DNA from 3 places in the Colwellia meonggei genome. Region 2 is predicted to be linked to each of the others. Evidence: predicted binding sites of a transcription regulator. Region 2 holds the regulator's gene; each other region holds the start of a gene.
The links. The regulator FNR, encoded in region 2, switches genes on or off when oxygen is low (the NO sensors DNR and NnrR bind a similar motif). The targets are predictions, from matches to a motif close to TTGATCTAGATCAA.
Positions count from the first base shown of each region.

Region 1: the regulator FNR is predicted to act here: its motif matches at 2,338-2,351, upstream of napF (ferredoxin-type protein NapF).
Region 3: the regulator FNR is predicted to act here: its motif matches at 2,336-2,349, upstream of hemN (oxygen-independent coproporphyrinogen III oxidase).

Region 1 covers NZ_BAAJLZ010000002.1:114,816-120,288, reverse strand. Annotated here, with positions in the region: gene prfC (peptide chain release factor 3) at 1-204, opposite strand, end outside; gene AC27E9_RS06725 (BlaI/MecI/CopY family transcriptional regulator) at 456-842, shown strand; gene AC27E9_RS06720 (M56 family metallopeptidase) at 835-2,127, shown strand; gene napF (ferredoxin-type protein NapF) at 2,455-2,958, shown strand; gene AC27E9_RS06710 (TIGR02808 family protein) at 2,951-3,088, shown strand; gene AC27E9_RS06705 (chaperone NapD) at 3,148-3,450, shown strand; gene napA (nitrate reductase catalytic subunit NapA) at 3,447-5,473, shown strand, end outside.
Region 2 covers NZ_BAAJLZ010000004.1:321,560-327,032, reverse strand. Annotated here, with positions in the region: gene AC27E9_RS12350 (heavy metal translocating P-type ATPase) at 1-2,023, shown strand, start outside; gene ccoS (cbb3-type cytochrome oxidase assembly protein CcoS) at 2,020-2,283, shown strand; gene AC27E9_RS12340 (sulfite exporter TauE/SafE family protein) at 2,292-2,954, shown strand; gene fnr (fumarate/nitrate reduction transcriptional regulator Fnr) at 3,007-3,726, shown strand; gene uspE (universal stress protein UspE) at 3,989-4,921, shown strand; gene ttcA (tRNA 2-thiocytidine(32) synthetase TtcA) at 5,043-5,473, shown strand, end outside.
Region 3 covers NZ_BAAJLZ010000001.1:298,799-304,271, reverse strand. Annotated here, with positions in the region: gene AC27E9_RS01410 (VOC family protein) at 1-290, shown strand, start outside; gene yihI (Der GTPase-activating protein YihI) at 1,130-1,702, shown strand; gene AC27E9_RS01400 (DUF2489 domain-containing protein) at 1,712-2,212, shown strand; gene hemN (oxygen-independent coproporphyrinogen III oxidase) at 2,405-3,775, shown strand; gene AC27E9_RS01390 (DUF1285 domain-containing protein) at 3,777-4,313, opposite strand; gene AC27E9_RS01385 (methyl-accepting chemotaxis protein) at 4,595-5,473, shown strand, end outside.

The DNA of each region.
Region 1 (5,473 bases), on a different contig from region 2:
GATTGAAATACCACGGTCTTTTTCCATTTCCATCCAGTCAGATTTTGCATGTTGGCCTGATTTTTTGCCTTTTACCGTACCTGCTTTTTGTAAAGCTTGACCGAAAAGCAATACCTTTTCAGTGATCGTCGTTTTACCCGCATCAGGGTGACTAATAATTGCGAAGGTGCGACGTAAATCGACTTCCTGCTGTTGTACAGACATGCAAATTACCTGTTATTAAGTGGATGAAATAAATTTAGCGTAAATTTTAAAGCGCAACATTATAGCTAAAACCAAGGAGAAGGGCAGTAACTATATGCCGAGAAATCGGTATTATTTTTGATTTATTTTCTCTATCTGAGAAATTAACCGCAAAAAACTTGACTTTACTGATTACGCTTGTAATCCTTATGTAGTTGATTACAGCTGTAATCAAAATAAATTATACCTGATTAATGTGTGGAGCTAGGTCAATGGAACAGCAAATGGCTGATATCAGTAAAGCTGAATTTGAAGTACTAGAGGTGTTGTGGCAACAGTACCCTGCCGCGGCGAGCGATATAGTTGAGCGACTTAATAAGAAAAAAACTTGGCATGAGAAAACCGTAAAAACCTTGCTAAATCGGCTGGTAAAAAAACAAGCGGTTGGTTTTATTAAAGAGCAGCGTCGTTATTTATATTCCCCTTTATTTGAGCGAGAACACTACACGCAAGCAGCAAGCAAAAGCTTAGTTGAACGATTGTTTAGTGGTCAATTGTCGCCACTGGTTGCAGGGTTTGCAAAAAATAAGAAGTTAGAGCGAGATGATGTAGAGGCGCTAAAGTCACTTATTGATCAATGGGAAAGTGAGCATGATTGAATCATTACTTAATGTTTTAATTAATACAATAATACCTCTTACATTGGTGTTGAGTTTAGTTCTCTTATTGCGGCCGTTATTGTTAAAGTTTTTCGGTGCCAACAGCACTTATTTTACTTGGTTTATCGTGCCATTGGCATTGATAGGTTATCACTTAGCACCTTTGTTGTTTAACTCGGAGCATCAATTCGTCGCAAATAATAATATCGAGCGTGTATTAGTTACCTCTAAACAAGCATTATCGCAAATTAATGACTTCGATTGGCTCGCTATTATTAGTGCTTTTGTTTCATGCTTTTTGCTGATTATTGCAATCATTGAGCATTGGCAATTTAAGCGCGCCTTATTACCCGCAGCACATAATATCTCTACTCGTATAGAGCAAAATTTACAGTCAACAATTGCTAAACGCCGTTTAACGCTTTTCGTCAGCGATAGCATTGAAAGCCCGATGATCATAGGTTTATTGACACCTAAATTAGTACTGCCGAGTCGTTTTCTAGAAATATATAATCAAGAACAACAGCAACTTATTGTTGCTCACGAAATCTGTCATTTTGATCGCAATGACATTTATTGGAATCTTCTGGCATTTCTTTTAATTGCCTTGTTTTGGTTCCACCCGTTGGCATGGCTAGCCTATATCAGATTTCGCCGTGACCAAGAATTGTCCTGTGATCAAACTACGCTGGCGCGCAAGCCGTTAGATAGCAGGATTAACTATAGTCGAGCATTGCTAATTACCGCACAACAAAAGCAAAGATTCGCTTTTGCTCACTTATCGTTTAATGAATATGGAGATAAAACCGTGATGTTAGAAAGAATAACGCAAATTAGAAACTTTAAGGTAATGGGGAAGCCTGCATTAACAATTTATGGCGCTATATTGACTGCCTTGATGACCAGTATAAGTTATGCCGGTCATGTTGGGTTGCAAGGGCAAACTGGCGACCAAGTAGGGCAAAAACAAGCCGTTAATGATGTTTATCCAATTGTTCGCATTGAGCCTAAATACCCAATTCAAGCAGCGCGAGACGGCGTTGAAGGTGCGGTGTTACTTAAATTTGATGTTGATGGTGAAGGTGCAACTAGAAACATTCGTGTTGTTGCCGCACAACCTGAAAAGGTTTTTGATGATGTGGCTATAACGGCTCTGTCAAAATGGAAATATGGTTCAAAAACGCATGCCACCAAAGAAGGCTTAGTTGTTCAACTTGATTTTCGTATGGACAAAAACTCCAATGACCCTATTCACCTTGTTGAGAGGATTGAAGTTTCTAAATAAAAAATAGGGTAAGATCTTAAAAAAAGACCACTTAGTTGGTCTTTTTTTCGTTTTAGGCTAAATAAATATAAACGACAATTTATGATAAAAAAATTAAACAAAAGTTATTAAAAAACAACGGATAGTCTATGCTTTAATTTAATTGATTTTTGTATTTTGAATGTTAACCTTAAAATTTATAAGGTTTTATTAGTGTAGTGCTCGAATTGTTTGATTTATATCAAACTCTTTACTTAGCTGTTGTTGTATTGTCGGCGCATGATATTTCGGTAATGACAGTTTTATGAGGAATAATGTTGTTGCATCTATTTGTTGTATTGGGTTTTTATGGTTGATTTAACACGTCGTAACTTCTTGCGAGCAAAAAAAGTTTCTACGCCGGCGGCGGTTAGATTGCCTTGGACAGCTGATGAAACTTTGTTTACACGAGGTTGTACCCAATGTGGCGAGTGTTTAAGCGCGTGTGAAGAAAATATTATTGTCAAAGGTGACGGTGGCTTTCCAGAAATAAATTTCGATAAAGGGGAGTGCACATTTTGCCAACAATGCGTTATTGCCTGTGATGAGCCGTTATTTAACACTTTTGATAGTAAACCTTGGCAACTTAATATTGAAATTAGCTCTGATTGTTTGGCAACTAAGCAAGTTCATTGTCAAATTTGCCAAGATAGCTGTGAGCCCGAAGCGATTGTTTTTAAATACCTTCAGGGGTCAGTACCTCAACCCAATATTGTATTAAGTGATTGTAGTAGCTGTGGGGCCTGTGTGTCAGTTTGTCCTGAATCAGCAATTAAGTTATCAACATCCTTGTTAGGAGCAGAACATGAGTGAATTAGAGCAATTAATATGGAATGTATTGGGGTACTCCTCAATGCCATTTATTTTTTTGTTTGGCTTCATCGCTACCGCGATTGTAGCCGTTTTCATTTTAAAAATATTTGGTGCTAAGCCAATCAAATAAGTTAGTTTGAATTTCGTTGAGTTAAACGAGTAAGCGAACGTAATAAGAGGGCAATAAATGTGATCAACCTTTTAGAAGAAAGCCCCGTAAATATAGCTGGAGTTATGTTTATGGCTCACCCAAAAAATGCAGAAAAAGTGGCGGAAAACTTGGCTGAGTTTCCCGGCGCAGAAGTACATGCCAAAGGAGAAAATGGCAGTTTGGTGGTTACGGTCGAAGGACTCGAAGGCGAAGAAAATCAAGCAAAACGTATTATTGAAACAATTACCGATATGGGCAATGTTAGCGGTGTTATTTCATCATCATTAATATTTCATCACAATGACGCTGGCTTACCTCAGCATCAGGGGAAAAAACTATGACTTTAACAAGACGTGACTTTATTAAAGCAAACGCGGTTGCGGCTACCGCTGTTGCAGCAGGGGTGGCGGTTCCAAGCGCAGCTTCGAATTTGATCACTAAATCATCAGAAAGCACCATTAAATGGGATAAGGCTCCTTGTCGTTTTTGTGGTACTGGTTGTAGCGTATTAGTCGGCACACAGCATGGTAAAGTTGTAGCAACACAAGGTGACCCTGAAGCAGAAGTGAACAAAGGCTTAAACTGTATTAAAGGTTATTTCTTATCAAAAATTATGTACGGTAAGGATCGCTTAACTCAACCATTATTACGAATGACTGATGGTAAATTCGATAAAGAAGGCGAGTTTGCACCGGTAAGTTGGGACAAAGCATTCGACGTAATGGCTGATAAATTTAAAGCTGCAATTAAGAAAAAAGGCCCAACGTCGGTAGGTATGTTTGGCTCTGGTCAATGGACAGTTTGGGAAGGTTACGCTGCGTCTAAATTGATGAAAGCCGGCTTTTTAAGTAACAATATTGACCCGAATGCTCGTCACTGTATGGCATCTGCTGTTGGTGGTTTTATGCGTACCTTTGGTATCGACGAGCCTATGGGGTGTTATGATGATTTAGAACACGCAGATGCATTTGTGCTTTGGGGTTCTAACATGGCAGAAATGCACCCTATTTTATGGTCACGATTAACTGATCGTCGTTTAAGTGCCCCGCATGTTAAAGTTAATGTGTTATCAACCTACAAGCATCGTAGCTTTGAGCTTGCTGATAACGGCATGATTTTCACGCCACAAACGGATTTAGCTATTTTAAACTTCATTGCTAACTACATTATTCAAAATAATGCAGTGAATGAAGACTTCATGAAAAAGCACGTTAATGTTCGCGAAGGTGTAACTGATATCGGTTACGGTTTGCGTCCAACGCATCCGTTGGAACAAGCTGCTAAAAACCCAGGCAAGGGTGGTTCGAAGCCAATGAGCTTTGAAGACTATGCTAAGTTTGTTAGTACTTATACAGTTGAGTATGCATCAAAACTTTCCGGTGTTCCTGAAGCAAACCTAATTGAAATGGCTAAGTTATACGCTGATCCAAAAGTGAAAGTAACATCTTTCTGGACGATGGGTTTCAACCAACATACCCGTGGTGTATGGGCTAATAACCTAATGTACAACGTGCATTTATTAACCGGTAAAATTTCTGAGCCGGGTAATAGCCCATTCTCATTAACGGGTCAACCATCAGCTTGTGGTACCGCGCGTGAAGTAGGTACATTCTCACACCGTTTACCGGCTGATTTAGTCGTTAAAAACCCGAAACACAGAGCAACAGCTGAAAAAATTTGGAAATTACCTGAAGGGACTATTCCACCAAAACCAGGTTATCACGCAGTATTACAAAACCGCATGTTAAAAGACGGCAAACTCAATGCTTATTGGGTTATGTGCAATAACAACATGCAAGCGGCTGCAAATATTAATGAAGAGGCTATTCCAGGTTATCGTAATCCTGAGAACTTTATTGTCGTTTCTGACCCCTATCCAACAGTTACTGCACAAGCGGCAGATTTAATTCTTCCAACCGCAATGTGGGTCGAAAAAGAAGGAGCATACGGTAACGCTGAACGTCGTACACAATTCTGGCATCAACAAGTGAATGCACCAGGCGAAGCACGTTCAGATTTATGGCAGTTAGTTGAATTCTCAAAACGCTTTAAAGTAGAAGAAGTATGGCCAGAAGAACTGATTGCTAAGCAACCAGATCTGCGCGGTAAAACACTGTTTGATGTTTTGTATGCTAATGGCAATGTCAACAAGTTCCCAATGTCGGAATCAAAAGGTGATACTAACTTTGAAGGCGATCATTTTGGTTTCTATATCCAAAAAGGTTTATTCGAAGAGTACGCTGAGTTTGGTCGTGGTCATGGTCATGATTTAGCTGACTTCGACCGTTACCATCAAGAGCGTGGTTTACGTTGGCCTGTGGTTGACGGTAAAGAAACTAAATGGCGCTTTAGAGAAGGTCATGA
Region 2 (5,473 bases):
CACTACGCAGCGAGCAACGGTGCAATGGCAAGAAGAACAAGTAAAATTAAGTGAGATATTAAGCTTAATTGAAAAAATTGGCTATCATGCCTTGCCTTTTAAGGCCAGTACCGCCGAAGAAATCAATAAAAAGCAAGCTAAAAGTTTTATAAAGCGCTTAGGCATATCAGGCATTCTCATGATGCAAGTAATGATGATAGCTTTTGGTTTATACTTTGGCGCTTTTTCAGATATGGCTGAACACAATTTAGTTTACCTGCGTTGGGCGAGTTTTTTCCTTACTGTGCCTATTGTTACTTATGGCGCTTTTCCTTTTTACAAAAGTGCATTTTTTGCATTAAAAGCCAAACAGTTATCAATGGATGTACCGGTTTCAATTGCTATAGGACTAGCCTTTCTTGCCAGTGGTTGGGCGACACTAACTCAACAGGGCGAGGTGTATTTTGAATCAGTTTCTATGTTTACTTTTTTACTCTTAATAGGAAAATTTCTAGAGTTTCGGGCACGTACACGCGCTGCAGACGTATCTGCGAACCTGTTAAAATTAATGCCGATGACAGCGACTAAGTTAACCAACAATAAAGAGAGTTTTATTGCTGCAACGAACTTAATCGCTGATGATATTATTCTAATCAAGCCCGGTGAAACAATCCCCGCCGATAGTGAAATTATTGCTGGCAGTAGCCAAATTAATGAAGCTATGCTGTCGGGTGAGCAACTGCCGCTTCATAAAGGCGAGCAAGATATTATTTACGCCGGCACCATCAATGGTGATGGCAATTTAACGGCAAAAGTGAAACACGATAATCAAAAATCATTTCTCAGCCAGTTAATTCGTTTAAGTGAAACATCTCAAACACATAAACCTAAATTGGCAAAACTTTCAGACAAAATTGCTCAGTACTTTGTTGCCTTAATTTTATTTACAGCCTCTTGTACCGCTTTTTATTGGGCACAACACCAACCAGCTGAAGCATTTTGGATCACCTTATCTGTATTAGTCGTGACTTGCCCTTGCGCCTTATCATTAGCAACGCCAACCGCACTAACTTGCGCAACTACACGCCTAAATCGTGAAGGTATAATGGTGAAATCTGGTCATGTGTTAGAAACTATGCCAGAAATTGATGCTATGGCATTTGATAAAACCGGCACACTGACAACCGGCGAATTTACCATTGCCAATATTATCACCTATGGCAATTATGCTGTGGATGAAAACCAAAATGGGCAAGCAGAAGTGTTAGCCATTGCCGCCGCCTTAGAAGCTCATTCTGCCCACCCATTAGCAAAGGCATTTAGCCAATTTAGAGACTTTGCCTTAATTGCTAAACAAGTGGTTGTTGCACCTGGTGCTGGTATTTCAGGTGAGGTAAATAACAAGCACTACCGTATCGGTAAGAATTCTTGGCTATTAAAAGATAATCATCAACAAGCGCATAACGCACAATGTGTTTTAATGGAAAACGACACGCTAATTGCCGAGTTTTACTTACATGATGAATTACGTGACGACGCTAAGAACTTAGTTGACTTTTTACACTCAGAAAGTATTACCACTATGATGCTCTCTGGCGATCACGCCCCCGGGTGTAATACGCTGCAATCAAAATTACAGTTAAATAGTGTACAAGCAAATTTATCTGCTCAAGATAAAGTCAATGCAATTAAACATCAACAAATCTCCTATAATGTCGCTATGATTGGTGATGGAGTAAACGACACGCCAGTATTAGGCGCCGCTCATTTATCTATAGCTATGGGAAGTGGTACCGATATCGCAAAAAATGGTGCTGATGTCATACTGCTAAATAATAAATTAAAATGCGTACAAACCTTACGTCAGGTATCGGAGCGCACCTCAACTATAGTTAAACAAAATTATCTTTGGGCATTTGGCTATAATGCCATTGTATTGCCACTAGCCGTTATGGGGTATATCGCCCCTTATATGGCGGTAATTGGCATGTCAGCTAGCTCTATTTTAGTTGTAAGTAATTCTTTAAGGCTGTTAAAGAAATGAGTGTTATCTACATTTTAATTCCCATTGCAATTTTGTTAACAGCAATTGGTATTTATATCTTTTTTTGGGCAGTAAAAACAGAACAGTTTGATGATCTTGAAAAGCAAGGCATGAGTATTCTATTTGATGATGCTAACGATAAAAAATCAAATGGTGATAAAGATATTGGTGACAATAGTAATAACATCTCACCTTCCCCTCAAACAGAAACTAAGCCTGTAGAGACAACGCCAAGAAACTTAATTGATAAGCAAGAATAATTGTCACGATGAGCCTAGACTACTTTTCAGCATTCCTCATTGGGCTACTTGGCTCAGGTCACTGCATTGTGATGTGCGGCGGAATTAGTACTATGTTAACAACCGCAATCTCTCCAAATGCAACAAGCAGTAAATACCATATTGTTATTGCCTATAATTTTGGTCGAATAGCGTCCTATAGCTTCATTGGAGCCCTTGTTGCTTTTACTAGTTCTATGGCTGCTAAAAGCATAGGTTTTCCAGTTGTGACATTAAAGAGTGTTGCAGGTATTTTTTTAATCCTACTTGGTTTGTATTTGGGGCAATGGTTAATGTGGTTAAGCCGTGTTGAATACCTAGGTAAAAAGCTCTGGAAAATTATATCTCCAAATACACAAAAATTTATTCCTATTAAAAATACGCGCAGTGCTTTCGCTTTGGGGGCATTATGGGGATGGCTACCATGTGGCTTAGTATATTCCACGTTAACTTGGGCACTAGCCAGTGCAAACACCATGAACGGCGCTCTAATTATGTTTTTCTTTGGGTTGGGTACTTTACCGGCACTGCTTTCAGTGTCGTTTGGCACCATTAGCGTGAAGTCTTTATTGGCAAATTCACTGTTTAGAAAGATCGCTGCCGTTTTACTGATTTTATACGGTATTTATACTATACTTATTGCATATCTATAACGCATCTAATATGATCCACATCATTAAAATGCAAAAAGAACTATAGGTTACTATGAGCAATAAATCGTGTACTGGTCAGCAACATATTCACTGTCAAAACTGTAGTATTAGCGAACTATGCCTGCCGTTTACCTTAAATGATAAAGAGCTTGATACGTTAGATAATATTATCGATCGTAAGCGCCCTATTCATAAAGGCGAGCAAATTTTTAATGATGGTCAACCTATGCATGCCCTGTATGCTATTCGTTCTGGTACTTTTAAGACATACACGGTAAACGAGCAAGGCGAAGAGCAAATTACTGGCTTTCATTTAGCCGGTGACCTGTTAGGTTTTGACGCAATTGCTAACGCCGAGCATCCAAGCTTTGCTAAAGCACTTGAAACGTCTATGGTTTGTGAAATTCCATACAACACACTTGATAGCTTATCTAACAGCATGCCGAAATTAAAAAAACAAATTTTACGCATGATGAGTACAGAAATTCGCGGCGATCAAGAAATGTTAACGCTACTTAATCGCAAGAATGCAGAGCAACGCTTAGCAACATTTATTAGTACGTTAAGTAGTCGTTATCATGCTCGAGGTTTATCGGCTTCAGAGTTTCGTTTATCAATGACTCGTAGTGATATTGGTAACTATATCGGTTTAACCGTTGAAACAATAAGCCGTTTGCTTAACCGTTTTCATAAAAATGGCTTAATTCAGGTTGACGGTAAGTTAATTACCATTCTTGATATCGATAAGTTAAACGAGTGCGCTGCACTATAACCCCCGCCCAACTTAAGATACTTTAAATTTCCTTATTTTAACATTTCACGCTATGCTTAGCGTGAAATGTTGTTTATATTTGATACGATAATAATTTGATTTAAAACAACTATTATTGTTTCAAACTGTTCTATTGTTATAGTAACTCGAAACAAAACTATTGATGTTAAGTTATCGTTTAACCGTTTGTTTATAGCGTTTTACACGCAAGTTTTATGCTAAACGGTATAAATACAATAGACAATTAATAAAGGAATTAGGTATGGAAAAGTATCAAAAAATACTCGCTATTGTTGACCCAACAACAGAAGATCAAAAAGCTTTAAAACGTGCCATTGAATTAGCTCAAAAAACGGGCGCTAGCATTACAGCATTTTTGACCATATACGATTTTTCTTATGAAATGACCACCATGCTTTCAAGTGATGAGCGTGAAGCCATGCGTCAGTCTGTGATCAACGATAGAACTCAATGGCTCAAGTCACTATTGTCAGAACTTGATCTTAGTGGATTAAATGTTGACTGTAACGTTATTTGGCATAACCGTCCATTTGAGCAAATTATTGAACAAGTTCTCAAAAATGGTTATGACATTGTTATTAAAGGCACACACCAACACGACAAGCTTAAGTCAGTTATTTTCACCCCAACTGATTGGCATATTTTGCGTAAATGCCCGTGCCCTGTACTATTAGTAAAAGAACATTTATGGCCTGATAATGGCAATATTGTTGCAGCACTAAATATTGGTAGTGACGAAGCTGAACATAGCTCACTTAACGACAAAATTACTGCCGAAGCAAAGCAATTAACTCAGGTAATGAAAGCAAATCTACATTTAGTGAACTCTTTCCCAGGCACGCCAGTAAATATTGCAATTGAAATTCCGGAATTTAATGCCAGCGACTACAACCACTCTATGTTTAAACATCATGAAAATGCGATGCAGGAACATGCAAACGCCTTTAATATTTCAACAGAAAACACCCATATTAAGGAAGGCCTACCTGAAGATGTTATCCAAAGTGTTGCCGATGAATTAGATGCCGAGCTAGTAATTTTGGGTACCATTGGTCGAACCGGATTATCAGCAGCATTAATTGGCAATACGGCTGAGCATGTTATTGATAGGCTAAATTGTGATGTGTTGGCATTAAAGCCTGACGGCTATATTTCGCCATTAGATGTTGAATAACCTGATCTAGTACAATTTTTTATAAATTGAGGTTGAACATGGCAGATAAAATGCCTTGTTCAACTTTTTTCATTTAGCCGCATCGGCTATACTACGCGCCGCAATTTATTAGGAATGAATTATGAGCGCAGAATTAAAATCTCCCTTGACACCAAGTCAAAATACACAATTACAAAAACTTGAAAAACGTTTACGACGTCATGTTGGACAAGCTATTGCGCAATACAATATGATTGAAGATGGCGATAAAATAATGGTGTGTTTATCGGGTGGTAAAGACAGCTATGCGCTACTTGAAATTTTAATGCTCTTAAAAGCATCTGCACCAATTAACTTTGATTTAGTAGCCGTTAACCTAGATCAAAAACAACCAGGATTTCCTGAACATATTCTTCCTAATTATCTTGAAAAACTAGGTGTTGCTTATCAAATTGTTGAAGAAGATACCTATGCGATTGTAAAAGAGAAAATACCAGAAGGTAAAACAACTTGCAGTTTATGTTCACGCTTACGCCGTGCCCTACTCTATAAAGCGGCAAAAGCGCTTGGTGC
Region 3 (5,473 bases), on a different contig from region 2:
AATGGGTACAACATATCGCCTTAGAAGTTGAAGATGTTGACGCTTTAGTATCAGCAAAAGCAGACTTACAAGCACAAAATGTTGAGGTTTTAGGACCCGTCAATCATGGCGTATTTAAGTCTATCTACTTCTTTGATCCTAACGGGCACCGTTTAGAATTGGCAGCAAATACTGGCACCGTTGAACAATATGAAGAACTAAAACGTGTCGCACCATTAATGGTTGAAGAATGGTCGCAAACTAAAAAAGCACCAACACATGCTGCTTGGTTACATCAACAAGACGATTAATGGCCGTTTAGCGCCGTCTTAAGTAATTTTAATAGCGTTAGCTTAGACTAGCGCTATTTAATTTACCTCCATAATCTTCACCTATATATAACTTAGCAATATTTACTGTTAACTTGTTATTTATGCGAGAAGCCCACGACTATAAACACAGGCTTATTCTTGATAGATTTCAAACGAATCAAAGAATGAAATTCACTACAAGCCCTATTAACGAAGGGTTTCGTAAAATACTTATAGCCATTAAAAGTTATCACTTATCTAATAATTTGTAAGACATTGACTATTGTTTTGCCAATGTTAAAAAATAATTTACATGTTTTAACAAAAAAATTACATTTAAAAACAGTTAGTTGTGAATAACGGCTAATTAGTGCAATAAATAAACGACAAAAGTTACTTGCCGCATTAAAAAACTTCAGTAAAGTATAGGGCAGCTGTTAAAGCAGCGAACAACAAAACGGAAAGCATTGCACGGAAAGCAATAAGCGTTTAAAACGCAATATAATTTTTAAATACGGATTGTTCACTAGTACTCAGGAAGAGTTTTGAAATATTTAGTCCAGAAGGGCATTACGGATAGCATTAGAAAGTGTCAGGATGACCGAGAAAAATAAAATATTACACGGAAGATATTATAATAAAAGTGGAAACTGTCAAATTCACAGGGACTGTAACAAAAGGTTAGGATAGCCACCTAAGAATCGGAACTACATATGTGGGTATATGCCACATTCTTCTCCAAAAGCGACGTTATTAACGTCGCTTTTTTTCTTTCTATCGCTGTTTAGCGTGTAATGTCGTAAAATAGTAATCAGTGTTCATTATTTAAAGTTATTTCTATGTCTCGTACTAAAAAATCTCGTAAACCAGGTTCAGGCTCTATCGGCGTCGTTAAAGATGATAAAAAGAAATTAGCCACACCAGCACCACGCAAGCCAAAGAAAAAGAATGGCAAAGAAGCAGGTAATCGCCAAAAAGAAGCAACTGCAAGCGTTAACAATCAACAAAGTGGGAAGGTTAAAAAAGATCCGCGCATTGGTAGCAAAACACCTATCGACTTAGGTAAGGTTGTTAAAGCTCCTATTAAAACAAAGCCAGTTAAAAAAGTAGTCGACAGCTCTCCAATTGCGGCAATTCGTGTTGTTGAAACCGGGGAATCTTTGACTGAGCAGCTAAGTCGTATTGAACAAGATTCTAGACTGCTTGAGATTCTAGAAAAGCAAGACAATGAAATAGCATTATCTCCAGAAGAAATTGACTACTATAACGAGTTAATGGAAAAGCATGAAAAAATTAGCCAAGAACTCGGTTTAGATGAAGACGAAGAAGCTGTTGTAACTAACACCAAAGCTAACTCAGAAGACGACCTTTGGGATAAGTTTGATAACAGTGATTTATCACGATTTGAGTAAGGATGATTAATGCTTACCAACCCATGGTTATACTTAACTCTGCTTGGCATAGTCATTATTGGCGTATTAGCCACAATAGCGACTAAACTATTACGGCAATTAAAACAACAAGAGTTAGCGCAAGCCAAAGCGAAAAAAGCGCAGCAGTTAGCACATCAAACACATGATAAAAAGGTTATTGCTAGTGTCGTAATTATTGTCCGTGCAATGAAAGAAGAGCAATGTGATCTTTCCGAAGGTTGCTGGCGCTTAAGTGTCTTATTGGATTCATTAAAATTAAGCCAAGACTTAGCATTACAATTCCCTGCTATCTTTAAACTCTATGAAACCATTAAGCACATGCCTATTTTAGAAGAGCGTAAAAAACTTGATAAAAAAGCACGCATGAAACTTGATTTAGAACGAATGAAAGCAGAAGCAACTTTAGCTGATGATATTAAACGTGACCTCGACTTATTACATCAATATGCCAATGAGCGTGCAACTGTATTAAATAATAAAGCCGCGTAAGTGGCTTTCTTATCTTTCCAACACCGCAATTAAAAACACACCTTACCCTCAAAGATGTAAGTTATTGTATTTACAAACAAAATCTATTTTAATTTGATATAAGTCACAATAAAAACACCAGCTTTGCGCTTGATCAATGTTTGTCCAGCTAATTTACTTATAATAGCGTCAGATTGATAAACGGGAAGACTCATGCAAGCAACTCAATTTTTCGATAGCGCACTATTAAAGAAGTACAATACAAGTGGCCCACGATATACCTCATACCCAACGGCTCTTGAATTTCATGATCAATTCAATCATGACCATTTAGTGCAAGCGATAGAAACATCGCCGAATCGTGAATTGTCTTTATATGTACATATTCCCTTCTGTCATAGTCTTTGTTATTACTGTGGTTGTAATAAAGTTATCACGCGCCACCGTGACAAAGCTGATACCTACCTTGAATTTTTAGCGGAAGAAATTGCTTCAAGAGCACCACTATTTAAAGATTACACGGTAAAGCAATTACACTGGGGCGGCGGTACACCAAGCTTCCTACGTCACGAACAAATTACTAAACTCGTTGAACTGCTAAAAGAAAAGTTTACTTTTGCAGAGCAAGTAGAAATGAGTATCGAAATCGACCCACGCGAAATTGAAATGAATTTAGCCGAACATTTGTATAGTTTAGGCTTTAATCGTTTAAGTATTGGCGTGCAAGATATAGATGAAAAAGTACAACAAACTATTAATCGTGTGCAATCCACCGAATTTATTGAAAATTTTATTGCGCATGCAAAGCAAGTTGGCTTTAAATCAATCAATATAGATTTAATTTACGGCTTACCTCATCAAAATATTGATACCTTTACCCGTACCTTAAATAAAGCACATGAGATGGACGTAGACCGCATATCACTGTTTAGTTACGCACATTTACCATCACGCTTTGCTGCACAACGAAAACTTCGCGATGAATGGCTACCTAGTGTTGATGAAAAATTTGCATTGATGAAACTTGCTATCGAGAAATTATGCGATTTTGGTTACGACTTTATCGGCATGGACCACTTTGCCAAGCCTGAAGATGAATTGTCAATTGCTCAAAAAGATGGCAGTTTGCACCGTAACTTCCAAGGTTATACCACTAAAGGTGGTTGTGACCTACTAGGGTTAGGTGTATCGTCAATCAGCGCTATTGGTAACAGCTTTAGCCAAAACACAAAAGAGCTACAAGATTACTATAAAGCGATAGACACCAAAGCACATGCACAAATTAAAGGCGTTAGCTTATCAACCGATGACATTATTCGTGGCGAAGTTATTCGCGAACTCATGTGTAACTTATATTTAGACAAAAACAAAATTAATACTAAATACGATATTAACTTTGATGATTATTTTGCTGACGATTTACCTTTGCTAGAAACCTTCATTAATGATGGGCTAGTGACAAACACTGACAACGAAATTAAAGTTGAGCAAAAGGCGCGTTTATTAATACGTAACATTTGCATGAGTTTCGACGCCTACATGAAACAGCATGTAAGCAAGCAGCGCTTTTCACGCGTTATTTAAGCTAGTTATCTAGCACGCCTAACACACACCTTTGTTCGGCACTGTAAAAGCATAATTCAGTGCCGTTTTTACTGCTTTCTTCTTTAGCAAGATCAATCCACTGATAATAAACATTACGATGCACTTTTGCCGTCAAATTGCGCCTTACCGTGACATAAATACTCCCTGAAGGCTCAATTAATATGGGATGATCAGCATCAAGTATAAACTCATCATCTAAATTGGTTGCAGCTAGCATGGCAAGCTTAGCATCGTCTTGCCACTGCCATTGTGTTAGCACAAATGGCGCATCTTCAACGGTAATTTTGATTTTCTCCACCGGAGTAACCAAAAAGTATTCATCGGCTTCCTTTTTGATCACCGAGGCAAAAAGTTTCACTAATGCTATGCGTTTAAATACCGTACCATTGTAGAACCAACTGCCGTCAGCTTTAATAACAATGTCCATTTCGCCACAATAAGGTGGATTCCATAGTTCAACAGGCGGTACTTTACTTTCATGTCCTGATAACTGACCAATAATTTTATCTAATGACATTTTATTATCTCATCACTTTCTATGCCTTTAGTTTAGCAAATTAAACCGTTAAAAATGCAAACTCATTACGACTAAAATTATTTTCATCTTGATTACGCGAAATAAATTATTTGTACCTATACTCAATATCAGCAAGTGATAACAAACTGAAAACACTAAGCAATAGCAACGCTTGTTAACCAAAAAATGCTATCAAACTCACTACAATGCTCAGATACCGCATGGATGAAACTGACCATAATTTTGTCGCTAAAAACTACAAATTTAAGGTATGAAGTAATATGTTAAAGTTCACAAAAATTAATCATAAACTTGTTTTTTCATTTCTAACATTATCTTTAGTTCCATTTATTCTCTATGCGCTGTTTAGTATTAATATGGCAAATAATTCATTACAGGCCCAAGCATTTAATCAGCTAGAATCAGTACGCACTATCAAGAAATCGCAACTCGACAATTACATCACTTCCCTAAAAGCCAGTTTACAGATTCTTAATGAAGACCCCGTTGTACTTACCGCACTATCAAAATTTCAAGAGGCACTTACAGTCGGGAATATTAGTGATGAACAATGGCTACAAGCAGAAGCTTTATATGGCAAACACTTTAAAAAAGTTAATCAAATTAATGGCTGGTATGATTTATTTTTCATCGATCTAGCTGGAAATATTGTTTTCACCGCTGCTAAAGAGTCAGATTTAGGTATGAATATTCCTTCCTCATCCCTTAATAACAGCAGTATGGGTAATGCATTTAACAAGGCTAAAAAAGCAAACAATGGCACCATAGTAACCAGTGATTTTTTCCCATATCCACCATCAAATAATGAACCTGCAGCATTCATGATGACCAAGCTCATTGATACTAACGGTACATTAGCCGGATATGTCGCGCTGCAATTCCCACTCGATAAAATTAACGCCATCATGCAACAACGAGACGGTATGGGTAAAACAGGTGAAACCTATTTAGTTGGCCAAGATAAGTTAATGCGTTCTGATTCGTTTTTAGATCCTGTAGGCCATTCCGTAATCGCATCATTTGCCGGTAATGTTGCTAATAATGGCGTGGATACCGATGCTGTTAATTCGGCATTTGCTGGCGAAACAGCCAGCCGCATTATTATTGATTATAACGGCAATCCGGTTTTATCATCTTTT